DNA from 4 places in the Brevibacillus sp. HB1.1 genome. Region 4 is predicted to be linked to each of the others. Evidence: riboswitches for the same ligand, from Rfam matches in the RefSeq annotation. Region 4 holds a riboswitch; each other region holds the start of a gene.
The links. A riboswitch is a leader RNA that binds a small molecule or an ion and turns the genes downstream of it on or off. The one in region 4 is predicted to bind S-adenosylmethionine.
Positions count from the first base shown of each region.

Region 1: it holds a riboswitch for S-adenosylmethionine, as region 4 does, so the genes downstream of both, HPY27_RS14475 (MetQ/NlpA family ABC transporter substrate-binding protein) here and HPY27_RS03855 (aminotransferase class I/II-fold pyridoxal phosphate-dependent enzyme) in region 4, are expected to answer to the same signal.
Region 2: it holds a riboswitch for S-adenosylmethionine, as region 4 does, so the genes downstream of both, HPY27_RS18055 (2,3-diketo-5-methylthiopentyl-1-phosphate enolase) here and HPY27_RS03855 (aminotransferase class I/II-fold pyridoxal phosphate-dependent enzyme) in region 4, are expected to answer to the same signal.
Region 3: it holds a riboswitch for S-adenosylmethionine, as region 4 does, so the genes downstream of both, metK (methionine adenosyltransferase) here and HPY27_RS03855 (aminotransferase class I/II-fold pyridoxal phosphate-dependent enzyme) in region 4, are expected to answer to the same signal.

Region 1 covers NZ_JABMIV010000004.1:421,263-428,730, reverse strand. The annotation lists gene HPY27_RS14505 (DJ-1/PfpI family protein) at 1-315, opposite strand, end outside; gene HPY27_RS14500 (ABC transporter ATP-binding protein) at 485-1,348, opposite strand; gene HPY27_RS14495 (YxcD family protein) at 1,708-2,001, opposite strand; gene HPY27_RS14490 (hypothetical protein) at 1,989-2,423, opposite strand; gene HPY27_RS14485 (methionine ABC transporter permease) at 2,573-3,235, opposite strand; gene HPY27_RS14480 (methionine ABC transporter ATP-binding protein) at 3,235-4,272, opposite strand; gene HPY27_RS14475 (MetQ/NlpA family ABC transporter substrate-binding protein) at 4,315-5,145, opposite strand; SAM riboswitch class I at 5,248-5,350, opposite strand; gene HPY27_RS14470 (hypothetical protein) at 5,571-5,927, shown strand; gene HPY27_RS14465 (ABC transporter substrate-binding protein) at 6,125-7,198, shown strand; gene HPY27_RS14460 (nucleoside hydrolase) at 7,386-7,468, shown strand, end outside.
Region 2 covers NZ_JABMIV010000006.1:312,457-319,924, forward strand. The annotation lists gene HPY27_RS18025 (ABC transporter ATP-binding protein) at 1-718, opposite strand, end outside; gene HPY27_RS18030 (GNAT family N-acetyltransferase) at 857-1,429, opposite strand; gene mtnA (S-methyl-5-thioribose-1-phosphate isomerase) at 1,530-2,570, opposite strand; gene mtnK (S-methyl-5-thioribose kinase) at 2,567-3,796, opposite strand; SAM riboswitch class I at 3,932-4,077, opposite strand; gene HPY27_RS30620 (anti sigma factor C-terminal domain-containing protein) at 4,219-4,323, opposite strand; gene HPY27_RS18050 (sigma factor) at 4,275-4,526, opposite strand; SAM riboswitch class I at 4,657-4,833, shown strand; gene HPY27_RS18055 (2,3-diketo-5-methylthiopentyl-1-phosphate enolase) at 4,920-6,134, shown strand; gene HPY27_RS18060 (2-hydroxy-3-keto-5-methylthiopentenyl-1-phosphate phosphatase) at 6,131-6,799, shown strand; gene HPY27_RS18065 (methylthioribulose 1-phosphate dehydratase) at 6,803-7,459, shown strand.
Region 3 covers NZ_JABMIV010000004.1:86,697-94,164, reverse strand. The annotation lists gene HPY27_RS13040 (SLAP domain-containing protein) at 1-897, shown strand, start outside; gene HPY27_RS13035 (S8 family peptidase) at 1,078-3,654, shown strand; SAM riboswitch class I at 3,716-3,817, shown strand; gene metK (methionine adenosyltransferase) at 3,950-5,155, shown strand; gene HPY27_RS13025 (polysaccharide deacetylase family protein) at 5,306-6,322, shown strand; gene HPY27_RS13020 (sensor histidine kinase) at 6,319-7,461, shown strand.
Region 4 covers NZ_JABMIV010000001.1:788,186-795,653, reverse strand. The annotation lists gene typA (translational GTPase TypA) at 1-750, shown strand, start outside; gene HPY27_RS03885 (glutathione peroxidase) at 818-1,291, opposite strand; gene HPY27_RS03880 (YlaH-like family protein) at 1,523-1,849, shown strand; gene HPY27_RS03875 (hypothetical protein) at 1,860-2,135, shown strand; gene HPY27_RS03870 (hypothetical protein) at 2,326-3,705, shown strand; gene HPY27_RS03865 (DUF5665 domain-containing protein) at 3,715-4,056, opposite strand; gene HPY27_RS03860 (pyridoxamine 5'-phosphate oxidase family protein) at 4,194-4,652, shown strand; SAM riboswitch class I at 4,727-4,846, shown strand; gene HPY27_RS03855 (aminotransferase class I/II-fold pyridoxal phosphate-dependent enzyme) at 4,941-6,104, shown strand; gene HPY27_RS03850 (trans-sulfuration enzyme family protein) at 6,101-7,288, shown strand; gene HPY27_RS03845 (YhcN/YlaJ family sporulation lipoprotein) at 7,313-7,468, opposite strand, start outside.

The sequences.
Region 1 (7,468 bases), on a different contig from region 4:
AGAGCCATTGCAAACAGACGTAGTCCATTTCGTTGTTTCATGTATGTGGTGAATCCATTGTAGAGTTTCTTCATCATTCATAGGGGTTTTATAATTGGGCGGACTGCAACCGGGAACAACAAGAATATCAGCGGAAGTAACTTCAGAGAAGCTGTAATCGGCATGTAAATAGCCCATATTGGAGTCAAGCTTGATTAACCCTTTTTTCTTAGCGACAAACTTCACTTCACATTTCAGCGTAGCAGCGAATACATCGTATGGACCAATTGCATCTAAAGCGGTGATGCCGTCGAAAAGCAATATGGCAACCTTCATGATGATCTCTCCTTTGAAATGGGATAATTTTCTTGCAAACAAATACTAACATACATATACGGGGTATATGTATGTCGGAGTTGTGACTAACTGCAAGTAGGTATAGCAAAAAGCCGGTTACACCATAAAACGTGGTGAAAACCGGCCTTTTGCTTGCGGAATCTAACAATTATCTGGCTCCAACCAGCTTGCGCTCTTCCGTGTAAACAGGTTGGGTAGTGTTTTCGCTTGGTTGCTTTTGATCTACTGCATGAGACAGCTCATAAGGGAGGCAGAGCGGTACACCCGTGCGAGGATCAATTAGAATGTCTGCTTCGATGTTGAATACCTTACGCAGCATCTCAGGCGTCATGACTTCAGCAGGGCTTCCCTCAGCGACAACGGTACCGCGAGAGATTGCAACCATGTGCTGTGCATAACGGGTTGCGTGGTTCAAATCGTGGACGACCATGACGATCGTACGATTTTCTTCGTCATTCAACTTTTGTAGGAGCTTGAGAACCTCCAACTGGTGAGCCATATCCAGGAAGGTCGTAGGTTCATCCAGGAACAGGATGTCTGTTCCTTGCGCTAGAGCCATGGCAATCCATGCGCGTTGGCGCTGACCGCCGGATAGTTGGTCAACCGGACGATCATGGAAATCGGACATGCCGGTCATGGAGATCGCCCAGCTTATGATCTCTTTATCTTCCTTGGTCAAAGAGCCGAAGCCTTTTTGATGGGGGAAGCGGCCATAGGTAACGAGCTCAGACACGGTCAAGCCATCGGGTGCGGTTGGGTTTTGCGGCAAAATCGCCAGTTGCTTGGCGACTTCCTTGGTCGATTGCTGGTGGATCGATTTTCCGTCCAAAAATACTTGTCCGCCTGTTGGCTTCATAATCCGGGCGAGAGTTTTGAGGATCGTCGATTTACCAGAACCGTTTGCACCGACCAGTGCAGTGATTTTTCCAGAAGGAATGCTGATGTTCAAGTCTTTGACAATGGAAAGCTCACCGTATCCGATGTCCAGCTTTTGCGTGTATAAGCGCTCCACAATGGGCCAACTCCTTTTTAAGCAAAGTATGTACCTGTAACGAGGTTGTTCAAAAAGTCGTCTTTTGATCACGCAGTAGTCCTGAGAGCGTATTCGACATCGAAATTGGCGTTCACCTTCGAAGTCCGGTGCTCATGTAGGTTCCCTACACTCCGCTCCTCCTTCTTCAGGTTCTCGCCACTTTCTCGGTGCTGAAAAGACGACTTTTTGAACACGAATTATAATTAATCGTAGTAATGATAATCATTTTCACTAAGATAAAGTATATAACGTAATGAGGTCAAATTCAATAAGTAAAAAGCCAACCTGCTCACATGCGTGAACAAATTGGCCTTGGGTTAACAAATGATTATCCAGTGTTAGTAGGTGATATGAGCGATGATCCCGTGTTTGTCGTCCAATACCAGCTCGATACCGGCGGAATAAGGGTTGCGCTGCATCTGGGTCTCCAGATAGTAGCGAATCGCTTCAATCATATTCATCTCGATGAAGATTTGTTGGCGATCCATCCAGTGTACTTCAGCAGAAAAGCCGTATTCTTCGTCCCACATCAGTTCGACGGAGATGTCTTGTGGCTTCAACTGCTTTTTGTAGGCTGCGTGAATACAGATCGCATTAATGATATCTTGTTCGGAAAATGTTATCTTTTCCATGCGTTCAGTTCCTGTTCTTTCTCACGCTTGGTTTTGAAGTAGACGATCACTTTACGGATCAGGATAATCACAGCGAGGATCGCCATCAGGTTGATCATGAAGCCAAGGATGGAGCCCAGGATACCCATGTCACCGAACAGGGATCCGAACAGCAAACCAGCCAGACCACCAATCATGAGACCTTTCATGAATCCGCCGCTTTTGCTTGCTGTAGCAGCAGGAGTTGTTGTTGTACCTTTATTTGTTGAAGCATTTACATTTGTATCAGCTTTGTTAGGCGTTTGCGTGTTCGTAGGAGCCGTATTAGAGTTGAAGGATTTTTTCCCGGACTTATAGCCTTTCGCGTCGGCATGATCAATGAATCCTCCGGCCGGAGCGAGTACGAGCATTACGGCAACCAACATCATGATGAGTTTTTTCATGTTATTTGAGTAGCCCCTCTCAGTTTAATGACTTGTATATATAAGTCTACATGAATATCGGACGAAATTCCAACGAGCTTTCAGTGACGATCAGTCTAAATACCTACAAAAAAGCCCCTGACAAGCGATCATGTCAGGGGTTCTTCGTTTTACGCACTCTTTTTCAGTTTTCGGGCTGCCCAGTTACCCAGCGATTGAATGAGCTGGACCAAGACGACGAGAATAACGACAGTAATGATCATGACTTCGATGTCCCATTGCTGATAGCCGTAGCGCAAGGCGAGATCGCCAAGCCCACCAGCACCGACTGCGCCCGCCATAGCCGTAGCGCCAATCAAGCCGATCGTCGCAATCGTCAGGCAGAGGACGATGCCAGGCCGTGCTTCGCGCAGCATGATGCGAAAAATTATCTGCGTCCGGGATGCGCCCATCGCTTGGTACGCTTCGATAACGCCACGATCGACGTCATGCAGGGCCGTTTCCATCAAGCGTGAGATGTAAGGCGACGTATAGACGATGAGCGGCACAATTGCTCCTTCAATCCCAATAGAAGTGCCCACGATCAACTCCGTAAAAGGAATGATCGCAACCATCAGGATAATAAAAGGCAGCGAGCGCACAATGTTGATGATCGTATTCAGGGTGTGATAGATGATTTTGTTCGGGAAAAGGTGATTCGCCTGTGTGATGACTAACAAAATCCCGAGCGGAATCCCGATTAATGTCGCAATGAATAATGAAAACCCAACCATGATGACGGTTTCTTGTAGGGATTGTCCGAATATCGGAATCATTTCAATCAAACGCTCCATTAACTCCGCACCTCCTCTGGTGACACAATATCTACGCGGTAGACGGATTCACGCAAGAAGCGAATGCCATCCTGAATGGCCTGGTCTTCACCAGAAATGTGCAAAAGCAAAATGCCGAGCGCCGTTCCCTTAATGGTCGTAATCGAGCCGTACAACAGATTGGTGCTAATCGGAAAACGTGCAGAGAGTGTTCCTAGAACAGGATCGAGAGCGGCATCCCCGCGAAAGGCAACGCGAACAATTTTGGAAACGGGTCCGGTTTCTTTTATCTTGGACAAAATCTCCTGTGGTACCTGATCGTCGAAAACCGTTTTGATAAAATTACGTGTCGTTTGCTCTTGCGGATTGCTGAAAACATTCAGAACAGAGCCTTGCTCGATGACGACACCGTTTTCCATGATGGCTACCTGGTCGCAGATTTTTTTAATGACCTGCATTTCATGCGTAATGAGCACGATGGTCAGGTTGAACTTTCGATTGATGTCGAGCAACAGCTCCAGAATCGATTCAGTCGTCTGCGGGTCGAGAGCAGAAGTCGCTTCGTCACAGAGCAGGATTTCCGGATCAGTCGCAAGTGCACGAGCGATACCCACCCGTTGCTTTTGTCCACCGGATAGCTGAGAAGGATAAGCGTTTGCTTTATCAGACAAGCCAACCAAGCCGAGAAGGTCTTCTACCTTGCGCTTAATGACATCTTTGGGGACGCGATTCATCCGCAAGATTTCCGCCACATTGTCAAAGACATTATAGGAAGAGAGCAGGTTGAAGTGTTGAAAAATAATCCCGATCTTTTTGCGAGCTTGCCGCAGCTCTTTTTCTTTGAGGGTCAGCATGTTGTGGCCATTGACGATCACAGAACCGCTGGTCGGCTTCTCCAACAGGTTGATGGTGCGGAGCAGGGTACTTTTTCCCGCTCCGCTAAAGCCGATAACCCCGTAGATTTGCCCTTTTTCTACCTGAAGGGATACGCCCTTCAATGCTTCTACCTGCTTGTTTCCTACTTGATACGACTTATGAATATCGGTTAGCTGTATCATAACGAGTTCTCCTTGTTGTTCTTGATGTTCCTGGCGTCGATCTTACCAGGACGGCAGTACAGCTCCTTCAAAACGTTCGTCGATGAATTTTTTCACTTCTTCCGAACGGTAAATGTCTACCAGTTTTTTGATAGCTGGGTTGTCTTTGTTGGTTTCGTTGACTGCCAAGATGTTCACGTATGGAGAGTCAGCCGTCTCAGCGAAGATCGCATCTTTTTTCGGGGAGTAGCCAGCTTCCATTGCGAAGTTCGTATTAATCGAAGCTACCTCTACGTTGCTCAACGAGCGTGCCAGGAAAGCAGCCTCCAGCTCTTTGAATTGCAAATTTTTTGGATTTTCCACGATGTCCAGTGGCGTTGCATTGTCGCCCACGCCATCTTTGAGCTTAATCAAGCCAGCTGCCTGATAGAGCAGCAGGGCGCGTGCTCGGTTGGTTGGGTCGTTTTGAATGCCGACAACGCCGCCTGCCTGGATGTCCTCGACTTTTTTATGCTTGGTGGAGTACAGGCCCATCGGGTACGTGACGGTTTTTCCGACCTCGACAATTTTTGTTTTATGATCTTGATTGAACTTCGCCAAGAACGGGATGGTCTGGAAGCTGTTTACATCGAGATTTCCTTTATCGAGAGCTTGATTCGGCTGTACGTAGTCGTTGAAAACGACGACTTCGACTTCAAGTCCTTTGCCTTTGGCGACTTCTTTCACTTTGTTGAGAATCTCTTCGTGCGGGCCGCCAGTGACGCCCACTTTGAGTGAGGTTTGTTCAGCAGAAGTGCCACCGTTAGCAGGAGCAGTTTCTTGTTTACCGCCGCAAGCCGTTACGAACGATGCAGCGAGCAGTAGTGTAGTGAGCAGTAGACCAGTCTTTTTCATGAAAATACCCCTTTTCTCTGGATGTAAGATGGAAAAGAAAAAAGCCTCTTCCGACAGAAGAGGCGAAAACTGCGAGTATGTAACCACACTGCAACAATACCTCTCTTATCTGTCGGAATAAATTCCGCTGGATTTGGCACCGTATCGTTTGCGATAGGTTGCCGAGGTGTCATAGGGCCAGTCCCTCAACCTCTCTTCATAAGAGAATGTGCTATGAAATTATCATTCCAAACATTGTTGTTAATTCTTATTTGGATAGTTGGATTATAACGACTGAATTTTTAGGTGTCAACTGTTTTTGCAAACGAATGACTTGGTGGAAAAATGTGAAATTGATCAAAATACGAATATTATATTGAAGAATTAAAAAATCATATGTATAATGAGAGCGAATGAACCCGATACCAGCTATCGCAGGTGATGACATGACTCTAGTGGACTCCAATGAAACCAGAAAAAAGCTGTCTGCCATCTATAATGAGATAGCAAAAGAGTTGTTCGGATTTGGAACGACTTTGCTCCGAGTCACGATTGAAAACCAGATGATTACGTTCCAAGCCAAGCATCGCCGCTCTCCGCGCTCACAAGCGTTGGAAGGAGAAGCGCCGGCCCTCAAGCTCGAAGTCGATTTTCGCATGTCCCTTCTTTATAAGAAGAGACTGAGAGAGCGACTGGAGGAAGAGATGGGGTTGCCGTTGGAAGCCGTGCTACGGGACTATGATGCGCCTACGCAGTGGGCGATCACGAATGTTATTTTAGCTGAATCAGAACTGAATACCTGACGCAATCGTTCGGATTTTCTCTTTTGATCTATCTTAAGGGGAGACCGTAGACTTTGCGTAAAAACGGGTGTCACTTCTCTTTGTTTACGAAGAAAAGTGCTCTTGTTTAGAATGATACGTTCTAATCAAGGGTACTTTTCTTTTTATTGTACCACCATATTTTGTCATCAAATGAACCCAACTGGAGGAGAATTACGATGAAAAAATTACTTGCTGGAATCCTGTCTTTTTCTATGATGTCACTGGCTCTCGCTGGCTGTGGCAGCAATGATCAACCACAAGCGGGTGGGGCTGGCGGCGAAGCCAAGGGTGAGCCACAAAAGCTGGTCATCTCCACATGGGGCTTCTCTGAAGACTTTTTCCGCAAAGAAGTATATGAGCCGTTTGAAAAAGAACATAACGTGAAAATCGTACTGGAAATCGGGAACAATGCAGAGCGCCTGAACAAAATTCGCCAAGGAAGCTCCGATGTAGACTTGATCTACCTCTCTGACTACTATGCACAGCAAGGGATTGAGAGTGGCGCATTTGAAAAAATCGACCGCAGCCGCATCCCGAATCTGGATCAAATCTATGATATTGCCAAAGCACCACTGGGCGAGGAGTACGGTCCAGCTTACACGATTGGCCAATTCGGGATTGCCTACAATCCAAAACTCGTGAAAACCGAGATCAAGGATTGGAAAGACTTGTGGAACCCAGAACTGGCAGGCAAGCTGACATTGCCAAGCATTACGTCCACAACTGGCCCAATGGTTCTCGACAGTGCTTCCCAGATAGCGGGCAGCAAGGAATTTAACGAGGATCAAGCCTTCGCGAAAATGAAAGAAGTTAACCAAGGTGTAGTGAAGTTCTACGACAAGACCTCCGAATACGTGAACATGTTTGGACAAGAAGAAATCGGCGTAGGACCGATCATGGAAATGTACTTCAAAGACATCAAAGCCGCTGTTCCGGAAGCTGTTTTCGTACAACCTGCAAGCGGCGGATATGCGGTCATGAATACGGTTAACATCGTAAAAGGCTCGAAAAACAAAGCACTCGCAGAAGACTTCATCAACTACCAGCTGAGCAAGGAAGTTCAGGAAAAAACAGCAAAAGCAAAAATCGATTCCCCTGTAAACAAAACGGTTCAACTGACAGAAGAAGAAGCAAAAGGCGTAACGTACGGGGAAGAAACCGTAAGCAAGCTGCGTATGATGGACATGAAATTCGTTAACGAGCACTCTAAAGCATGGATTGACCGTTGGAATCGTGAAATCACGCAATAACGAGCGATAGAAAAACAAGGGCGAGGGTATAGACAATTTCGGATATACCCTCGTTTTTCAACGTATAGGAATTTATAAAATAAATTCCGGAGCGCATGAAAACATTCCGCTAAAACGCGGTCGCTCCACGTTGAATAGGCCTCGATAGAAGTTTTCTTATGAGAAATGAACGTGAGGAGGACCACTCGTGCAAAAGATCATTCTTGACGTGGATACGGGCATTGATGATGCGCTTGGCATCATTCTCGCTGTGAAGAGCGGGCAATTCGA
Region 2 (7,468 bases), on a different contig from region 4:
TCCGCGAAACGCTCACATTTCGCTCCAACGTTTTTTCACTGACCCGGCGATATGCCTCGATATCGGCCTTTTCTTGAACAAATGCTCTCAACACCCGAACGCCCGATACGGATTGTTGGACATGATCATTCATCTCTCCGAAGGCTTCCTGCGCTAAGTAAAAGCGCTCATGCAGCAACCTCCCATAGTACGCCGTTGACCAAGCCAAAAACGGCATCGGGATCAGTGCAGCAAGCGTCAGCTTCCAATCAATCGCGGTCACCATGACGCCCAGCGTTAACAAGGTCATGAACAGCGCATCGACAAGCGTAAGCACCCCTGTACTAGCTGTTTGTTCAATGGCAGGAATGTCGTTGGTAGCGACGGCCATCAGATCCCCACTGCGTTTACGATGAAAAAACGACGGGGTCATTCTCGTCAAATGGGCAAACAGTCGCTCGCGCAACGTCCTCTCCAGTATCAGGGCCCCCCCATTTAACAAGAACCGCCAGAGAAACCGCAATCCATACAAGCTAACACCCAAAACGAGCAAGATGACCACTGTTTGCGTCAAGTCAGCGTTTGTCAGGGAACTGTTGCGAATCGAATCCACCGTGTCCCCGATTAATTTCGGTGGCCAAAGCATGAGGACATCAATAATAAACAACACAGAGATTCCAATGACGTACCGTTTCCAATAGGCACGGAAAAACCAAGATAATTGCCGAAGTGTCTGCATGTAAATCACCTCTATTTATTCAAACCTAACAGCACGACTAAAAAAGGGCTTGCGAATCACGCGCAGCCCTCTTGATCTGTCTTCACCATCGTAATTGACAGAATTTTCATTGTCAATCGAAGCATACAGTTCAATCTACTATTTTTTATCGCTTTTCCAGTCCAGCCATTCCTCTTTTAGCAGGCTGTAAGTGGCATGATCCACGTAATGATCGTAAAGGAATTCATTCCGGCGGAGTATCCCTTCCAGTTGAAACCCTAATCGTTCTGGAATCGATCTGCTCTTATCGTTTTCCGTAGCAGCCTGAATCGTTACTTTTTCCAAATCCCATGACCCGAAGATCAATACGTCCAAGTAGGTCGCCACTGCTTCTGTCATCAGGCCTTTGCCTTGAAATTGTGAACCCAGCCAGTAGCCAATAGACGTCTTTTTGTTGATCCAGTCCACCGTATGTACACCGACTGTACCAGCCAGACGTCCTTGGTACCAAATGCCGTAGTTGATGCCGCGATTATCGTTGTACTGATGGATCGTCGCTTGGATGAATTGGCGAGAATCCTCTACCTTCTTCGTATAATTCAGCCACGGCAGCCATTCCATAAGATTCTCCCGGTTCGAATCCGTAAGCAAAAATAACTCCTCAGCATCTGCTAATTCTAATTGTTTCAAGTACGTATCTTCATTGATTGCTATCCGTTGAATCGTTTGCATACGAATCTCCCCTTTTCTTGGATATTTTACTGGAAAACGTCAAAATGAGCAAAAAAGCGCCCGCCAGTAACAACAGGGCGAACGCTTATCCATCATTCTTTTATGGTTTGCTATTGCCGATCTCTTCCGGCTTGAAAATACCTGTCTCCGTGACGATCGCTGTAATGTACTTCGCAGGCGTTACATCGAACGCAGGATTGTACACCTTGATATCGTCTGGAGCTACCTGTTTGCCCAAGCCATGGGTAATTTCCTCAGCTGGACGCTCTTCAATCGGAATATCTGCGCCTGTCGGTGTATCTAGATCGACGGAGGACAAGGGAGCTGCCACGTAAAAAGGAATGCCATGAGCTTTTGCCAATACCGCTACCCCATACGTGCCGATTTTGTTGGCGACATCGCCATTCGCTGCTACGCGGTCTGTACCCACGATGACAGCCTCTACTTTCCCTTGGGACATAACCATCGCCGCCATGTTATCGCAGATCAGCGTCACATCAATCCCTGCTTGCTGCAATTCGAATGCAGTAAGACGAGCGCCTTGCAGGACAGGACGGGTTTCGTCCGCGTACACCTTCAGGTTCCAGCCGCGTTCCTTTGCCAAATAAAATGGAGCGGTAGCCGTACCGTACGCTGCTGTAGCCAATGCGCCTGGATTACAGTGCGTGAGAATTCCCATACCGTCATGCAACAGAGTGAGCAGATGCTCTCCAATGGTCCGGCATACTTCAGCGTCTTCCTTTTGAATCGTCAGTGCTTCATCGAGCACAGCCGCCTTCAACTCGGCAATCGACGCTCCGCTTTCTTTTTCAACACGAGCTTTGATGCGATCCAACGCCCAGAACAGATTCACGGCTGTCGGACGGGAAGAGCCCAGGTAGTCTGCCTGCTGGTTCAGTTCCTGCCAAAACTCGTCGTAGTTACTCGCTTCACTGCCACGAATACCAAGGTAGAGCCCGTAAGCCGCCGCCATGCCAATCGCCGGTGCGCCTCGTACTTCCAAGCGACGAATGGAACCCCATACTTGCTCGGAGGTAGTCAAGTTCAAATAGATCGTTTCTACTGGCAGACGCGTCTGGTCAAGCAAGACCAATGCGTCATTCTCCCACTTAACAGGTGCCAATTGAGTGCTGGTTGTCATACTGTTGTAGCCTCCTGATAGTAACGTTCGGTGACAGTGCGTACGATGTCCGTGATATCTGTCGATTCGTCGATGCCGCCGCGACCGAGAATCAGCGCTTCTCCAATCGAGAGAGCCAGACGCTCTGCTTCTGCGCGAGTCTGGTCGTCTTCAATGGCATTCAGGTCCGCTACGCCTGCCAAGCCGATGACACGGCGCAAGATTTTGCATCCGGCATAGCCTGCTGTATCCTGAATCAAGCGCTTCACGTAGCTTTGCCACAGTCCCTCGACATGGGCGCTGCGCTCTTTGGCTTGCTTGTGCCAGAGCTGAACGAATTGCGAAACGAATTCATTCCAGACATCCTCGACCGTTTCCAGTAAGTATTCGCGGTACGCTTCCCGTTCTCCTTGATCTTTTTGCAAACCGTGCTGTCCTGCGTAGTTGAGCAATAGATTGGCAATGACCGCCCCGATGTCAAAACCGATTGGACCGTAGTAAGCGAACTCTGGATCGATTGCTTTCAAGCTGTTTTCCGTGATGAAAATACTTCCCGTATGCAGGTCACCATGCAGCAGCGCTTCCGATCGCGTAAGGAAATCGTATTTCAGCTTGGCGATTTCCAGCTTCAGCGGCCTGTTGTTCCAGATCGCCTCGACTTCCCGGCGAATCAACGGGTTGAAGTCGTTGGTAGGCGCATTTTCATACGGATCGGTAAAGACGAGATCTTCCGTGATTTTGCATAATTCTGGATTTATGAATGTTCCGACTAGCGCTTTTTTATCGTACGGATGCGCGCCCAGATCGGAGGTGAAGAACAAGGTTTGCGCGAGAAAACGACCAATTTGCTTCGCGAATAGTGGGTACCGCTTTCCTTCGATCAGACCTTTGCGCATGATGATGTGGTCCCCGACGTTTTCCATGACAGTCAACGCAAGTTCCCCATCGAAATGATACACCTGCGGCACCAAGTCTGGAACGTATTTGTGCTGAATGCGGAGTGCCTCGCTCTCGATACGAGCCCGATCAATCGTAAGTGGCCAAGATTCTCCCACGACGCGGGCAAAAGGCAGTGCTTGTTTGACAATGACGCTCTTACCGGTTGCCAGCTCCTGAATGTCAAAAACCAGATTGAGATTGCCATCCCCGATTTCATGGCTGGTCAGCTCTGCTCCTTCGCTAAAAAGACCCGGTATTCCTTTTACGTACTCCACTGCTTCCTGTTCAGTCAATGCGCGATATGCCATGATTCCAAAACTCCCCTCTACGTATTTTCCCTCTATCTCTACTTGTTTTGTTTGAGTACCTGGAGCAATAAAAAGACCTCTTTTCCCGAAGAAAAGAGGTCGCTGTCGTCACGTGTAAGAACCGTGTTGATGTCCCCCTTATCTTCCAGACTACTTTTGTTTCTGCAGGAATTAGCACCGTGCATGTCGCCTGTCAATCAGTCGCTTCCTTGCGTCTGAATGGCGTCATGTCGGTTGCCGGGTATCATCGGGCCAGTCCCTCCACCTTCTCTGGATAAGGTATCCAAATCGTATTCGGTTTTTGATTTAGTTTGAATCATACAACCAACGCTTCCACGATGTCAACACCCTTTTGTGCAAAAATTCGCACCTTGCTATCAGTAGCTGTATTGTGTTCCCGATGCCGCAGGTCGCTCCCAATTTCACCAGTCTATCTTGCCTAGAAACGCTGCTGTTATTGACTTTTCGGCCTTGAGCTTCAGCAGTTCTTTGGTAGGTCCGGTGAGGACGGCTCCGTAGATTCGCACTCCGTTTTGAACAGCCAAGACCGTACTTTTTCCCCACGGTAGTCGTCCAAGGAAGAGTAGGCGCGACAAAAGGTTTCCTGTGTCAGATCCTCTGCCAGCCTCTCATCTCGTGTCAGCCGGAAAAGATAGCGGTACATATCGTTTACATGCAGCCGGTACACATCCTCCAGACCTACTTTCCCAAGCCGTTCACACCCCTTCATCCCTTACCACGAAGGAAGTGCCAAATAGTTTCACCTTCGTCTCATTTTTCTTCTAACCTGCTGCACATTCTCTGCAAAAACAAGGATTGACTCCTGACAATGAACGTCATATCATGGGGGAAACGAATAACTCTTATCGCGAGCTGGCTGAGGGACTGGCCCTATGATGCCCGGCAACCGGCGCTATACCATGAATCGTACGCGGATGATGCGTACCTTGGATAGCGAAACGGTGCTAATTCCAACGGATAAGAGTCGAGATAGAGCCTCTTTGGCTTGTTTCGGCTACTGACCCGAGAGATGAGAGGAGACGAGACGCTTTCATAGTCGACAACCGCCTCCCCGCTCAATGGGGAGGCTTTTTTTAATCATTCAAGGAGGATGAGACGTACCATGAGTGAACAACGTATCCTCGTCACCTATCTCACACAAGCAAAAGACTTGAACAAGAAAGCGCAAGCCATTGCTGTCGGCATGACAGTCGGTTCCTGGACGGATCTGCCGCTTGCCAAGCAAGCTGAGCTAGCGCCGTATCTTGGTGAAGCCGTGAGTGCAACACCGCTTGCGACACTGGAAAACGGAGAAACACGCGGTTTGATTACCGTCAGCTATCCGACCCGCAATTTTACAGCAGACATTCCATCCTTGTTGACCGGAATATTCGGCAAACTGTCGATGGATGGCAAAATTAAGCTCGTCGACATCGTTTTCCCTGACTCATTCCTTCAGGCTTTTCCTGGACCGAAGTTCGGCATTGATGGTCTGCGCGAACGTTTAGGGGCACATAACCGTCCGCTCTTGATGAGCATTTTCAAATCGTGCCTGGGCCTTCCTTTCGATGACCTGAAGACGCAATTCCGGGCACAAGCCTTGGGCGGAGTCGATCTCGTGAAAGATGACGAAATCTTCTTTGCAGATGACCGCGCTCCTTTTATCGAACGGATCAAAGCGTTCAAGCAAATCGCCCAGGAGACAGAAGCCGAAACAGGCAAGCCCGTCCTTTATGCAGCCAACCTGACTGGACCAGTGCATGAGCTGAACGAAAAAGCGAAACGTGCGGTAGATGCAGGTGCTGACTGCCTCTTGTTCAATGTGCTGGCCTTTGGATTCGATGCCCTGCACCGTTTGGCAGCCGATCCCGATGTACACGTACCGATCATGGCGCATCCAGCATTGGCAGGCGCTTACTATCCATCACCTGACTACGGTATCGCCACCCCGCTTCTGCTCGGAACGTTGATGCGCGTAGCTGGTGCAGATTTGGTACTCTTCCCATCTCCATATGGCAACGTCGCCTTGGACAAGACAGAAGCGTTACAGCTCGCCAAGCATTTGACCGACCCACTGAATCGTGTACGCCGTTCCTTCCCGGTTCCATCTGCCGGCATTCATCCTGGGCTGGTTCCACAGCTTTATCAAGACTTCGGTCTGGATCAAATTGTCAATGCAGGTGGTGGAATCCACGGTCATCCCGGTGGAGCAACCGCAGGAGCGAAAGCATTCGTCGCCGCGATTGAGGCTGTCACCGCAGGCCGAACACTGGAAGAGGCTGCCGCAGAATCGCAAGAACTGGCGATCGCCTTGGAAAAGTGGGGTGGTGCACGATGAGCAAGAAGCTCGTCCTGTTCTGCGATTTCGACGGAACGATTACCGAAAAAGACAACATTGTAGCGATTGTCCGCAAGTTTGCTCCCCCTGAGTGGGAAGCCTTGACGGAGCAAATCCTTTCGCAAAAAATAAGCGTTCAAGAAGGGGTAGGCAAGCTGTTTCAACTCTTGCCCTCCTCCTTGCGCCAGGACATTATCGATTTCATTGTCCAAGAAGCGACGATTCGCCCGGGATTTGCTGAATTCGTGAGCTATTGCCGCGAAGAAGGCATTGAGCTGTTGATCACGAGTGGCGGCATCGACTTTTTCCTGGAGCCTATCCTGGCACCCTTCGATCTTACCGATGTACCGATCTACTGCAATGGCAGTGATTTCAGCGGAGAGCGCATCACCATTACGTGGCCCAACGCTTGCGATGAGCATTGCACGAACGGCTGCGGCATGTGCAAGACGACCATCATCCGCCGCTACGATCCAGCAACCCATTTCCGCATCGTCATTGGCGACTCCATCACTGATTTGGCTGGAGCCAAAATCGCTGACTATGTGATTGCCCGTCACTTCCTCGCTGACAAGGCGGAAGAGCTGCAATTGTCGCATAGCAAGTTCGCCACATTCCACGATGTGATTCGCATTTTACAGCAAGTCCAACAGGAGGTCGTCTAATTCATGACTGCAACACTCGAACAACGTCTGGATGCCTTTCGCCGTCTGGATGACGCCAAGCTGACATTTGCCCGCCGGGACTGGTTTCCCGGCACCAGCGGCAATCTCTCTATTAAAATACAAAACGATCCCTTGCAATTTGCCGTAACGGCAAGCGGCAAAGACAAAACCAAGCTGTCTCCCGAAGATTATCTGGTCGTAGATCAAGACTCGCGTCCGGTGGATGAAACTGCTCTCAAGCCATCCGCGGAAACGCTCATCCACGCCGTCGTCTACAAAACGTTCCCGAAGGCTGGGGCTTGCTTCCACGTCCATACCGTATGGAATAATCTCATTTCCGAGCTGTACTTTGGACAACGCGCTTTCTCCATTCAAGGACAAGAGCTGATCAAAGGACTCGGAATCTGGGAAGAAAACGCGCGTATTACTGTTCCGATTGTTGAGAACTTTGCCGATATTCCGACCTTGGCTAACGAAATTGAAAAAGTGATCACACCAGAAGTTCCCGGTGTACTCATCCGTAACCACGGTATCTACACGTGGGGCGGCAATGACTTCGAGGCCAAGCGCCACCTGGAAGCTTTTGAATTCCTATTCGAGTATCACGCCCGCTGGCTGCAATTACGCCAAGCAGTCGTGTCCACTACAACCACCAATTAAGGAGGAATA
Region 3 (7,468 bases), on a different contig from region 4:
GTATCTGGACTGGATAATCCGCAACAATCTGCGAACCGTGTGGACTCGAAGGAACTGTTTTTGGTGATGAATGGTCCTTGGGAAAATCAATTGGATGACGCTGAGCAGGAGCTATTGCAATACGCGCATGATGAAATGCCTCCGGTTGTTCGTAACGAAGTCGGTATTATTCCGTTCTTTACGCAGGTTACCAATGATGGTTATCTGGTTCTTGTCTACATTCGCAATGCAACAGACCGCAGTGTTTTGCTACAAAAGCTTCCGTTGACTTTGGTTACGGAGGACGGAGAAGAGGTCGCGAAAAAAACGTTTGACCTGATTGCCTCAGGACCAGTAGGAGAAATGTCCAGTCGCCCGATGGAATTTATGTTCCGCTGGGATGAGTTCGACCGTATCCCTGAAAAAGAAATACCCCTGATGCTGACTTTTATCAAGCCTAAAAAGCACGGAGTAGAGGATAACCAAAATTATAACTGGGGTCTGAGTGCAGATGAGTCGGAGCAGTATTTGCAACAGGCTGAAGAGAAGAACCCCATTGCAGAGGGCGAAGTAGATTTGCAAGTCCTCGATATCAAGCCTGGTGAAGATAACGGCTTGAAAGTTATCGTTGCTTTCCGTAACGGATTAGGAAAGCGTCTGGAGTTTACCGAAGTGCCAATTATTGTTCATGATAAGGCTGGCGATACGGTAGCACGCGTACACTTCACGTTGGAAAACATGAAGGTAGAAGCGAATAGCCATCGCGTGTGGGCGTTCGATATTCCTTCCTCTTCCTTTAAAAAAGAAGCGGTAAATATTGCGGAACTGACTGCCTTTATTCCGAAAGCGCAACAACGAAAAAAAGAAAAAGCTCAGGTAGCACCTGAAGTAGAAGACAATAAAGGTTTGTTACAGTAAGGAGAAAACCCTTTTTGCCGATGGTGAAAAGGGTTTTCTTCTGTGAGAATGTCCCAAATATTGGAGGATGAGGGTTGCATGTCCCCCTTTTCATCCGCTATGCTAAAGACCAGATTACAAATACCTGAATTCCTTTTAGACTGCTACTTTTGCAGGGGAGAGAAGGAAGGACTGTTTTACATGAAAAGATCAGTGAACATGTCAGTGACTGTTACATTAATGGTCACGCTCATTATGGCAAACAACCAATCAGTCTTCGCAGCAGCACCTCCGGCATCCAATGACTACTATTTGACCAACCAGCTACATCTAAGTCAAATTAAAGCAGATAAAGCTTGGCCAACGGTAAATAGCAATGAGCAGATTATTATTGCTGTATTGGATACTGGGGCAGATTATAAACACCCTGATTTAAAGGGCAACCTTTTACCTGGTGTGAATCTCGTCAATGCTGGGAAGTCAGCACAGGATGACAACGGGCACGGCACAGAAGTAGCCGGTGTTCTTGCTGCTAGTGGAAATAATAATATCGGTGTTTCAGGTGTTCTTTGGAATGCCAAGATTTTACCGATTAAAATCTTGAATAGCAAGGCGTCATCGGATGAAGAACTGATTGCAAAAGGTATCAATGTAGCTTTGGATCGTGGTGCCAAAGTTATTGTGATGTCCTTTAGCAGTATGGCTTACTCCAAGTCGTTGGCAGCTGCTGTACAACGAGCGGAGAGAAGTGGAGCCGTTTTGGTTGCAGCAAGTGGTAATGAAAGTAGCCGTGTGGCGTATCCAGCTGCCTATCCAACAGTCGTAGCGGTAGGGGCTGTGAGGAGTAACAATGAAGTCTTGTCTCAGGCAAATACGGGGCCGGAACTGAATTTGGTGGCTCCTGGGTTGAACGTATACACGACGAAGCTAGGGGGAAAATACGGCTCGTTTAGTGGTACTTCAGCAGCGGCACCGCAAGTAGCTGGCGCAGCTGCGCTCATTCTCGCTCGGCACCCTAATCTCAGTCCGTTTGATGTGAGGCAATTGCTTTATCAAACGGCTACTGACTTGGGGGAGAAAGGATGGGATCGGAAGACTGGATACGGCTTGTTAGATGTCAACAAAGCAGTGAAAACGGCACTTTCTTACGACTTTTTAGAACCGAATGATTCTCCTTCCAAAGCGAAGGCGTTTCCGATTGAGTCACAAATACGCGGCAATTTGGGTCCAAAAGATACCGTAGATTGGCTGAAGATGGACATCCCTTACGATGGAAAGGTCAGCTTTACGGCTACAGTAACATCGGGTATTTCTTCGGCGGTGGCTGCTACCTTTTACCCTGAGAATCGTCAACCGATTACACAGTACTTCGGGAATGGCGATACGATAACGGTCCCGGTCAAGGCAGGAAGTATGAACATCCGCTTAATGCGCAATGGAGGCGTCAACAATGCTTTTAACTACGTGTTGACGAGTAAATTTACGATCAACCCTGACCGAAATGAACCGAACGATACACAAGAAACGGCCAGACCGCTTGTAGGGAACCAAATCAGTGTAACAGGCAATTTTCATGATGAAGGCGATCAGGATTGGTTCTCTTACTATGTTCGCGAGTACGGGCATTTAGATGTCACTGTAAGCCCTGACAACAAGAGAGTGGATCTGTTGCTGGGTCTTGGCAAACAAGCACCTGGTCAAAAAGCAGTAGTCTGGGATCCTCTATACGATAATGGGACAAGGGACAATCCGACAGAGCGGGTCAGTAAAGAGGTGTCCCCGGGTAAATATTACATCCGTGTGAGCGAGTATTCGCGGAATGCAGTCAATGGCGAATACCAGCTGGATTTGGGGTACACGCCAGTTAAAAAAGATTTCAATGAGCCGAATGATACCTATCAAAAAGCGTCTCCGTTAAGCGGTGGGACAGTGATGTCAGGAACAATTCCGACAGCAGCTGATCCCGACTGGTTCCAATTTACTGTCAATAGCGAATCATATGTGACATTCCGAGCGCCGTATATTCCTGTGGATAGTGGCTTTCGTTTCGCACTCTACAGCGATCGAAACATGAACTATGCGCTTGCTTCGACGAACGAGGTAGCCGAGCTTTCCAATAGTGGGAATGAAGTTATCGGTTTGCGCTTGCAGCCAGGAAAATACTATGTACGTCTCAATAGTGGTACTTCGTTCAAATATGATTCGTACCGACTCACGGTGACGCAGCAGAAATTGATAGCGGGCTATCGCGATATTTCGGACCACTGGGCGCGCTCAGAGATCGTCAGACTTAGCTCTCGCGATATTGTAAATGGATTCAATGATGCTTCGTTCAAGCCGAATCAGGCAGTGACCCGTGCAGAGTTTGCGACGATGCTGCTTAAATCGATGCGTGCGACCGGTTCCAAGGTAGCGACTACCTATACAGGAAACACGACCTTCCGGGATATGAAAAAGCGGCACTGGGCGTATCACAACCTAGGTGTAGCCTATCAATTAGGAATTTTGAAAGGGTACCCGAAGAATGAAATGAAGCCGGATCAGCCGATATCGCGTGCAGAGATGGCGGTCATGATCGCGCGGGCACGTGATGTTTTAATGTATAACCGTGGTACCTCGAATTATCAGGATGTGCCAACGAGTCATTGGGCTTCTCCTGCCATTGAGGCTTTGACATCTAGAAATTGGCTCAGTGGTTACGGTTCTTCCTTTAAACCGAATGGAAGGGCAACTCGCGCAGAGGTAGTAGTGGTACTTTCCAAGGCCTATCAAATATAAGTAAAATTTTTCCTATTGACATCTCTGAAAAAAACAATTATTCTATTATCCGTAATGGATACTCTTATCCAGAGCAGGCGGAGGGACTGGCCCTATGAAGCCCGGCAACCGATCTAGAGCGGTGCTAACCAGCAGAACGGACATCTGTTCTGGCCGATAAGAGGATGAAGGAAGCAAAAAACGCTCAAACCTTTTCCTCCTAAAAATGGAAAGGGTTTTTTATTTGCGTTTACGTAGATAAAATCCTGACTCGGCTACCACACTATTTGTATGAGGTCAAAGGAGGTATTTTCTCATGGCTTTGCAAAAAGGTCGTCGTCTGTTTACATCCGAATCTGTAACCGAAGGACATCCGGATAAAATTTGTGACCAAATTTCCGACTCCATCTTGGATGCGATCCTGTCCAAAGATCCAAACGCTCGCGTAGCTTGCGAAACTTCCGTAACTACTGGTTTGGTTCTCGTAGCAGGAGAAATCACTACAAACACTTATGTAGATATCCAAAAGCTCGTTCGTGAAACCATTCGTGAAATCGGTTATGACCGTGCGAAATTCGGTTTTGACGCTGACACTTGCGGTGTTATTACTGCAATTGGCGAGCAGTCCGCTGACATTGCACTTGGTGTAGACCAAGCATTGGAAGCACGCGAAGGCAAAATGACTGACGCTGAGATCGAAGCAATTGGTGCTGGTGACCAAGGTTTGATGTTTGGTTTTGCTTGCAATGAAACACCTGAGCTGATGCCACTTCCAATCAGCATGTCCCACCAATTGGCTCGTCGTCTGACTGAAGTACGTAAAAACGGAACACTTGCTTACCTCCGTCCTGACGGAAAAACACAAGTAACCGTTGAGTACGATGGCGACAAACCAGTTCGTATCGATACAATCGTTATTTCTACCCAACATGCTCCTGAAACAACTCTGGAGCAAATCAAGCAAGATCTGGTTGAACACGTAATCAAACCAGTTGTTCCAGCTGAACTGTTGGACGCTGAAACCAAATACTTCATCAACCCAACTGGCCGTTTCGTAATTGGCGGACCACAAGGGGATGCTGGCTTGACTGGCCGCAAAATCATCGTAGATACTTACGGCGGTTATGCTCGTCATGGCGGCGGTGCGTTCTCCGGTAAAGATCCGACAAAAGTTGACCGTTCCGGTGCATACGCAGCTCGTTATGTAGCGAAAAACATCGTGGCTGCTGGCCTCGCAGACAAATGCGAAGTACAAGTTGCTTACGCAATTGGTGTAGCGCAACCAGTTTCTATTGCAGTAGATACATTCGGCACAGGTACGATTTCCGAAGAAGCTCTGGTGAAATTGGTTCGCAAACACTTCGACCTGCGTCCTGCTGGTATCATCAAGCAGCTCGACCTGCGTCGTCCTATCTACAAACAAACAGCTGCATATGGCCACTTCGGACGCAATGACCTGAATGTTCCTTGGGAGCAAACAGACAAGGCAGAAATCCTGAAGCAAGAGGCTGCTCAACTGTAATATCATGAATGACATAAAAAGAGCCTGGTGTTGCTACTGGGCTCTTTTTCATTTTAGGAGCAAAGTCATCCAATTATTGGGCCAATTGTTGCACAGGAATTTGTAGGACTGTGTCGAATCTCCTAGTGAGGAAGTAGAGGAGGGGTTTTTTTGCCGAACAGAAGGCTCTTCCTGATCGTGTTTCTTACTTTTTTGTTTTTTGCAGTGGCTATTGGGTTGTTAGGCGAATCTTTTCTGGAAAAAAAGAATAAACAAGAAGTGCAACCTTTTCCCCAAGTGGATACGTCTATAAGCATAAGTGAGACAAAAAATGCTGAGCCAAACGTCACACTAATTGAAGAAGCAGCGGTTCAAACGAAAAAGTGGTATAACAATCAGGTTGTGGTTTTGACGTACCATCATGTCACGGATCAATCGAATCAGCGGTATGTCATAGCTCCTGATCAATTTGCCCGACACATGAAATTTTTGCATGATAACGACCTGAATCCGATTTCGTTGGATGAGTTCCTGCGATTTATGGAGACGGGTACCTTACCGACTGAGAATGCTGTTTTGATTACGTTTGACGATGGGTATGAGAGTTACTACACAGAAGCATTTCCGATCTTACGTACATACGGCTACCCTTCAGTGAACTTCGCGATTGCGGGGCGCTTAAGAGATGTAGCTGATCGAAAACGGGAGAATATGACGCCACCACTTACGCGTCAACAGGTTAACGAAATGATTCATTCGGGGCTGGTTACAATCGGTTCCCATACGTACAGTCTGCATGAAGAGGAAGAACGAAATAAGTGGGGCGATCTTGGCCCAGAAACAGCTCCGGTCTATCTGAAAGACTTGCAGCGTTTAGAGGAAGAAAAAGAGTACAGGGACCGACTCTATGTGGATTTCAGTATATCTCGCGTTAGTTTAAGCGAATGGATGAAGCAAGAGATCCAAGTCATCTCGTTGCCATTCGGCTACACAAGTCCAGTCGTACTGGAGACAGCTCGTCAAGCTGGCTACCGCTATGTATTTACATCCAATCGTGGATTCGTAAAACAGGGAACAGATCCGTTTGCCATTCCACGCAATGACATGGGACTGCGAGATGTTGAAGAAGAGCACCTCCAACAGTTGTTCACGAAGGCTAAAAATGAGTTTGAAGGAGAGCAATCATGAACAAAGCGATAGACATCAGCGTGCTGGACGGGGTGATCAAGCGAACGATTGAAACCGTAGAAACGAGTAAAACCCAAATATTTGATATAGCTGAAAACGCCAGACAGCATGGCAACTCATTGAAGTTTGATTTACATGAACTTCGACAAGAAATTTCCAAAGTGATTCAAAAAGTCGATGCACTTGAACTGGCGTATCGCAAATCGCGCAACAAGCTCGTGTTGGTCAGTCGTAATTTTCATATGTACACGGAGGAAGATATCCGGGTTGCGTATGAAGAGGCGAGCCGTATTCAGGTAGAGCTGTCCATTTACCGCGAACGGGAAAATAATTTGAAGCGCAGAAGAAATGATTTGGAGCGTCAACTGCGTACCTTGGAAGAAACCATCGTCCGTGCAGAAAAGCTGGTTTCTCAAATGGGCGTTGTGCTAGGTTACTTGACGGGTGACTTAAGCAAGATAGGCGAGGCGCTGGAATCGGCTAAGCAGCATCAGTTGATGGGCTTAAAGGTAATCCAGGCTCAGGAAGAAGAGCGCAAGCGTGTCGCACGCGAAATTCACGACGGTCCAGCTCAATCGATGGCGAATGTCGTGCTGCGTTCGGAAATTGTAGAGCGCATGTTGAAGAACGAGCGCATTTTGGAAGCGCAAATGGAACTGCACGAGCTGAAGGAAATGGTACGCTTGAGCTTGGCGGATGTTCGACGTATTATTTTTGATTTGCGTCCAATGGCATTAGATGACTTAGGGCTAGTACCTACCTTGCAAAAATATATTCAAACGTGCGAAGAGCGTATTCAGTCTTCCATCGATCTGGTAGTATTTGGTGTGGAGCCTCCTTTGCGCAGTTCGGTAAAGGCTGCGATCTTCCGTTTGGTTCAGGAATGTCTGAACAATGTGGAGAAGCACGCAGGCGCTACGACAGTTCAAGTGAAGCTTGAATTTGTACAAGATTCGTTAAGTCTTATCGTCAAAGACGATGGGGTTGGGTTCGATCTGGAAAAACGCATGGCGAATGGCAACTCTTTTGGACTCTTGGGAATGCGTGAGCGTGTACAGCTCTTAGAGGGCAGTGTTGAGCTGCAATCCGCTCCGGGAGAGGGAACCAAGGTTATATTCCAAATACCGATAAAATTGTGACATGATA
Region 4 (7,468 bases):
TTACACTTGTCCATCTTGGTAGAGAACATGCGTCGTGAAGGCTTTGAGCTGGGTGTGTCCAAGCCTGAGGTTATCATTCGTATGATCGATGGACAAAAAATGGAACCGGCTGAGCTGTTGATCATTGATGTACCTGAGGAATACACAGGGCCGGTTATGGAGACATTGGGTCAACGTAAAGCCGAGATGGTTAACATGATCAACAACGGCTTCGGACAAGTTCGTCTGGAATTCATTATTCCATCCCGTGGTTTGATCGGATATCGTACAGAGTTCTTGACGATTACACGCGGTTACGGTATTCTCAACCACTCTTTTGACAGCTATCGTCCACTTGTACCAGGAGCGGTAGGAGGACGTCACGCAGGGGTACTTATTTCCCACGAGACAGGAACAGCTACCACGTACGGCTTGATGTCCGTAGAGGATCGCGGAACGATGTTCATTCACCCAGGTACAGAAGTATACGAGGGCATGATCGTGGGCGAGCATAACCGTGACAACGATCTTGTTGTTAACGTATGTAAAGAAAAGCATGCGACCAACGTACGTTCTGCGACCAAGGATGAGACTGTCAAAATGAAGGCTCCTCGCATGTTGTCTTTGGAAGAGGCATTGGAATATCTGAACGACGATGAGCTGTGCGAAGTAACACCTCAATCCGTTCGTCTGCGCAAAAAATATCTGAACAAATCAGATCGTGAGCGCTATGAGAAGCAAAGACGCTATGAAGCACAACCGCAAGCGTAAGATAGAAAAGAAAAGAACGCCACTTGATCCTGTTTGGGATGAAGTGGCGTTTTTGTTTGGGCTGTCCTTACAACAGACTTTCAATAGCAGCGATGAGCTCTTCAGGTTGAGTACGAGCACTGATGCGTTTTACAACCTGACCGTCTTTATCCACGAGGAATTTGGCGAAGTTCCATTCGATATCTGGATTTTCTTCGCTCGGGGCATGTTCCTTCAAGTACTGATACAACGGGTGAGTATCAGGACCATTGACATCGATCTTTGCAAACAGCGGGAACGTCACGCCGTAATTTCGATCGCAGAACGTTGCGATTTCTTCTTCTGTTCCTGGCTCTTGTCCAGCGAACTGGTTGCAAGGGAAGCCGAGAACAACGAGACCTTTATCCTGATAACGCTCGTACAGCTCCTGTAGCCCTTTGTATTGAGGAGTAAGGCCGCATTGGCTGGCGACGTTTACGATTAGCAGGACATGCCCTTTGAAGGCAGCTAACGTCTTTTCTTCTTCGGAAATGGTTTTGACGGCAATATCATACAAGCTCATCTTATTCCCACCTTTTTCTACTGACATATCTTCATCATAGCATGTACGGCGAAATTCATGCCAGCAACATGGAAGAGCCTACCGTTTTTTGACACAGAATCCACCACCTGATAAAGTAAGAAAGATAGCGTTTTCCTAAGAAAAAAGGAGTGACTATTCGTTTCATTCCGCCTATGAGGTGGCATGTGAAGCGGTAGGAGTTTCACCGCTTGAAGACAGGAGAGATAAGTGATGGACTGGATACAAATCGCATCAACCTATGTGCCAACGAATCCAGATCAGCTCACCGCATATGACAGCTTTCGCATATGGGCTGATAAATATCGAGCTTGGATTTTGTTTGTGGAATTAATTATCGTCTATTATCTTGGCTTTGCTACCCGTATCCGTATGCCTATTTTGAAAAACGTGCTCTTGTACATCCTTTTGTTTGCTGGAGCTCTCATTTTCGCTATTTTGGATGTGCAGCTTCCTGTGAAAAGTGCAATGTTCGTAGCGATTGCGATTCTCGTGATTGTAAAGGTACGGATCAAGCCGGAGCAAACTGGGCGAAAGTGAGGAGAACCGAGTGAAGCGTGAAGATGCACTTTTTAACTGGCTCCAAATTCAAGTGGTTGCCGATGCGCGACCAGAAGACCGCTCTGCTTTGGATACAGCTGCTTTTTTCTTGCAATTGCTGCAAGAGGATCATCAAATGAGCGATATCGGCTATCGTCAGGAAGGCAGCTGGTACGTGCTATTTGGGAACGCTGATTCACAGTCCTTGGAAGTGCGATACCCTGCTGAATCAGTCGAAGCTTTATTGGCCGCGATTGAAGGCGAACCCAAGTACAACTGCAACTAAAGGGACAAAGACTCCCCTCCACTTGCCGAAATGATTCGGAAGTTGGGTGGAGTTTTTTTGTATCAAGCGCTTTTTGTAGGTAATAAGACGCGGTTTCTTGGAGGATGCAACTTTTGAAAATGATTTCCCGTCAATATTCATGCCCCAAGCAACCAGGGGGATTTTGCCAGACTAGAAGGGGGAACTACCATTGAAAAAGTACATGACCAAGCCCGTATTAGCAGTGGTGACAGCTGCAGGTATTCTTGGCTGTTTGACGCCAATTTTTGCCGATGCAAGCTCGATTGCTAGTCCAAGTGCCACAAAGGTAGTCATGAATGACGAAGGGAAACAAGTAACGCGCTACAATCTGAAAGAACTTGCCCAAAATGATCCAACCACGTTGAACATGCTCTTGAAGAATCAAGCGGATCACTTGTACATCATTGTAGAAGAAATCAACTTGAATACGAAACTGCAAACCTATATGGAAGAAAACAAAGCGGAGTGGGAGCGTATTTACAACGAGTACTACGGCGATATTTGGCTGGAAGTGCGCTTGACAGACAATGATGAAGAAATCGTGAGCGTAAATGCCAAGACTGAAAATAACAAGGTGTACATAAAGGGGATTGTGACTTCGGATGTCACCAAGGTGGTTGTGAAAAAGCCGAATTCCGACATTATTGAAGTCGTTCCGACCAAGGAGCACTCTTTTACGGTCAGCTTTGAAGCTCCAGATGCATCCTATGAACCGTATGTAACTGTGAGTGCCTATGAAGGCAGCAAGCTGGTCGATAGCGAAAAAGTAAAGATCGTACCAAAAGCAGAAGAAGATAAGGAAATGATCATCCATACCATGTCTGTATTGGATGCGAAGAAAAAGGAATTAAAAGTAAAAGGAATTGTCAAGCAAGGGGCAGACAAAGTAACTGTCACCTATAATGGCGTGAAAAAAGACGCAAACGTGAAGAAGCTGTGGGACGGCGTAGGCAGCTTCACAGTTTCAGTAAAGGATGTACAAGCAGCAAAAGATCAAAAAGCCTTGATCGAGATTTACGAGGATGGCAAGAAGGTTGATTCCGAATCCGTTCAGGTAGAAATCGTTAACGCTCCTGACAAGGATCAAGCGACCGTATATGCCATTAAGGCGACTGCTGTAAACAATCCTGCCGCCAAGTCCATTCAAGTGAAGGGGACAGTAAGCGGCTGGAATAAAAAGGACGACACTGAATTGTACGTGATCGCTCCTGACGGGAAGAAAAAAGAGATTAAACCAAATGACAAAGGCGAGTTTTCGCTGACATTGTCGTACAAGAATCATTCCTTTAGTGCCAAAACCATTCAATTCGCATTGTATGAAGATGATAAGCTGGTTAAGAAAGCTGACGTTGCATTAAGCACAAAAGTCATTGTCGAGCCTGTGAAGCCAACAGATGAGGATAAAGACGATGAGGATGACAAAAAGAAAAAAGAAAAAGGGAAGCAGAAAGATAAGCATCCCAACGGCAACGCGTATGGCTATTGGAAAAAGCACGACAAACATCATGATGACGATGAAGATGACGATCGTGACGACGACAGAGACTAGTCTCTAGCGTTAAGGCCGCTGCTTGTAAGTCTCGACGTACTCCACCAATTGTCTGATGTAATCCCCCAGAATAGGGATGGAAAGAAATTGCGTCAAGAGGGAGCCGAGGAAAGCCAAAACGATAGCAGTACCAATCGTCAACCCCAGACCCCGGGCAAGACCTGCGAGGAAATTGATCCAGAGCAGCTTGCGCGGGGCTGTGTAATTTTGGATCACATCTGCTAGTCGGATATCTTCCAGGAACATCGCAATTTTATGCATCCGCTCATTTACCTTCCGAACTTCCTGAAGCTCTTCAAGGACTTGATCAATTTGCTGCATGAGGCGGTCTGTAGGCGACAAGCTGTCCATCCCCTTCCATCATTCGGTATCGTTATTACCAGTCTAGGGAAAAAGACAACCAGAATCAAGGTGAAGAGGAAACGTTTGCCTATCAGCTAGGCGAAGGGTAAAATGAACGTACAAAACGTTTGTTAGGAGGCTTTGAAATGGCTGAAACTGTTTCCCAATCTCTTTCTGAAGATTTATTCAAGCTCTTGCAAAAGGAGCGTTTTGTTACCTTGGGCACAGTAGACCATGAGTCAGGAGCACCATCGCTCAGCTCCTTGTCCTGGACGTATGCTGTCACCGCCGATACGATTCGTTTTGCCGTGGATAATCGCTCACGTATTTTGGCTAATATTGCGAAGGAACCGCAAGTTGTCTTGCATTTGATCGGTGCCGGCTCGTCTTTCGCCATTAATGGTCGTGCTTCTGTCAAAACAGACCGACTGGAAGGCGTTCCGCTCAAGCTGGCCATGGCAGAAATCAAAATTGAGGCTGTTCGTGATATTATGTTTTACGGTTCCCGTATTTCCGTAGAACCACAATATGAAAAGACGTATGACAAAAACGCGGCAGCGAAGCTGGACAATCAAGTGATGACCGCCTTGAAAGATGCAAATTAACGGGTGGAAATAAATTGTTGACAAGAATCCTGCCGATCCTTTAGTATTAGGGTCAATCAAATTGAATAGCAATCTTCTTATCCAGAGCGGCGGAGGGACTGGCCCGATGATGCCCGGCAACCAATCACCTGTATTTTAACAGGGAGATAATGGTGCTAATTCCTGCAGAGTTATCAAACTCTGAAAGATGAGAAGGATTTGCTTACGGTGACGTAAACAAAGCCTTCTTTCAGAGGAAAGAGGGCTTTTTTGATGCCCTCGTACACTATTGGAGGGAGAGAAACAGACATGAATTTGGAAACGAAATTGATTCAGGCGGGAGTAGGCAGAGATGAAAAAACAGGGGCGGTGAGCTTTCCTGTTTACTATGCAACGGCTTATCGCCATCCGGCCTTGGGCCAGAGCACTGGATACGATTATACACGCACAGCTAATCCTACTCGCACTATTTTGGAGGAGACCATCGCTGAAGCGGAATCAGGAGATGCAGGTTTCGCTTGCGCCTCAGGAATGGCTGCTGTTCATACCGTCATGGGCTTGTTTTCCCAAGGGGATCATCTGATCGTTTCACTCGATCTGTACGGGGGAACCTATCGATTGTTCGAGCAAGTGCTCTCTCGCTATGGTCTGACGTTTTCGTATGTGGATTTGCGTGACATTGGTGCACTCAAAAATGCGATTCGCCCTGAGACAAAGGCGATCTTCGTCGAGACACCAACCAATCCGCTCATGCAGATTACCGATATTCGAGCAGTAACGCAATTGGCGAAACAGCACGGGCTCCTTACGATTGTAGACAACACATTCTTAACCCCGTATTGTCAACGCTCACTAGAGCTTGGTGCAGATATCGTCTTACATAGTGCAACCAAGTATTTGGCAGGACATAACGATGTGCTGGCTGGACTCATCGTAACAAAAGGGGAAGAGTTGTCGGAAAAAATCCGGTTTTTGCACAATTCAATCGGTGCTGTACTTGGACCACAAGATTGCTGGCTTCTCGTTCGCGGGATGAAAACATTGGCATTGCGGATGGAGCGTCATCAATCCAATGCCTTGATTGTAGCGAAAAAGCTGCGTGAGCATCCGGCAGTGGCGGAGGTATTTTATCCAGGTCTACCAGAGCATCCGGGGCATGAGATACAGGTGAATCAAGCGACTGGGCATAGTGGGATGGTATCGTTCCGCGTACGCGATGTAGAGCAGGTGGGATTGTTCCTGCAAAATCTGCAAATCGTGTCCTTTGCGGAAAGTCTGGGTGGTGTCGAGTCATTGTGTACGTATCCGGCAACGCAGACTCACGCCGATATCCCGCAAGAAGTCAGAGAGCATGTCGGTGTTTGTGATCGATTGTTGCGACTGTCGGTTGGCATCGAGCATCCAGATGATGTCGTAGCCGATTTGTTTCAGGCATTGAATGCTAGTTTGGTCGTAGGGGGGAGTGTACGATGAATTTTGCAACCAAGATCCTCCACGGTTCGACTTGCATTGACCCGTTCACAGGTGCGTCGTCGGTTCCGATTTATCAAGCTTCGACGTTTCATCAGGCTGATATCGATCAGCCAGGTACATTCGATTATGCCAGGTCAGGGAATCCGACCAGGCAGGCTTTGGAGGAAGCCATTGCGTCTCTGGAGGGAGGCGCACGCGGTTTCGCGTTCTCATCTGGCATGGCTGCCATATCCAGCGTTTTCATGTTGTTTTCAGCTGGAGACCATGTTGTAGTGGCGGAAGATGTATACGGTGGCACGTTTCGGTTTTTGACCAAGGTATTATCGAGAATGGGCATCTCCGTTACGTTCGTGGATGCAACAAATACTGATTCCGTTCGTGCGGCCATTACATCGGCAACGAAAGGGGTTTACCTGGAGACCCCCTCCAATCCTACCTTAAAGGTGACAGATATTGCAGCGGTTTCTCGTATCGCGAAGGAGCACGGCTTGCTCGTCATTGTCGATAATACGTTCCTTACCCCGTATTACCAGCGGCCATTGGAACTTGGCGCAGATGTGGTCATTCATAGTGCAACGAAGTTTATTGGAGGGCATAGCGACGTCGTGGCTGGCCTGGCCGTTACCAGGGAGGCTGCGTTAGGGGAGCAGCTCTACTTTATCCAGAATGGCATGGGAGCGATTTTGGGTGTGCAGGACTGCTGGCTGGTGATGCGTGGACTCAAAACATTGAAAGCCCGATTGGATGTCAGCACGAAAACAGCCGCGAGCTTGGCCAACTGGTTGTCATCGCATCCACAAATAAGCCGCGTTTACTATACAGGACTGGAGGATCATCCCGGTCATCTGATTCAAACACAACAAGCGACTGGTCATGGGGCTGTTCTTTCTTTTGATGTAGGGAGTCGGGAGCGAGCAAAAGCGTTGTTTGATCGCGTAAAATTGCCGATTGTGGCTGTCAGCCTCGGGGCAGTGGAAACGATTCTCTCGTACCCAGCTACGATGTCACATGCAGCGATGCCTACTGAGGAAAGAGCTGCAAGGGGAATCACAGATGGCTTGATCAGGTTGTCAGCTGGCTTAGAGGATTTCGATGACTTGGTAGCAGATTTGAAGCAAGCTTTGGATCATTTGCCATCTGAAGCACCAGTCCATAAAGAAAAAGAGGTATTCTCCCGGGCTTAAATCCGGGGGATACCTCTTTTTCTTTTAAGGGGTTCCTGTACGATTTGCGTTGATTTTGTTTTGTCCTTGCGGCTCTTTGTGCATGCGTTTTTCTTTTACTTGAGAAGGTGTTTCATTGCGAGGCTGCACACTGCGCGGCAGTTGGGGAATGATCCGACCTACGATATCCGCCAACTCTTC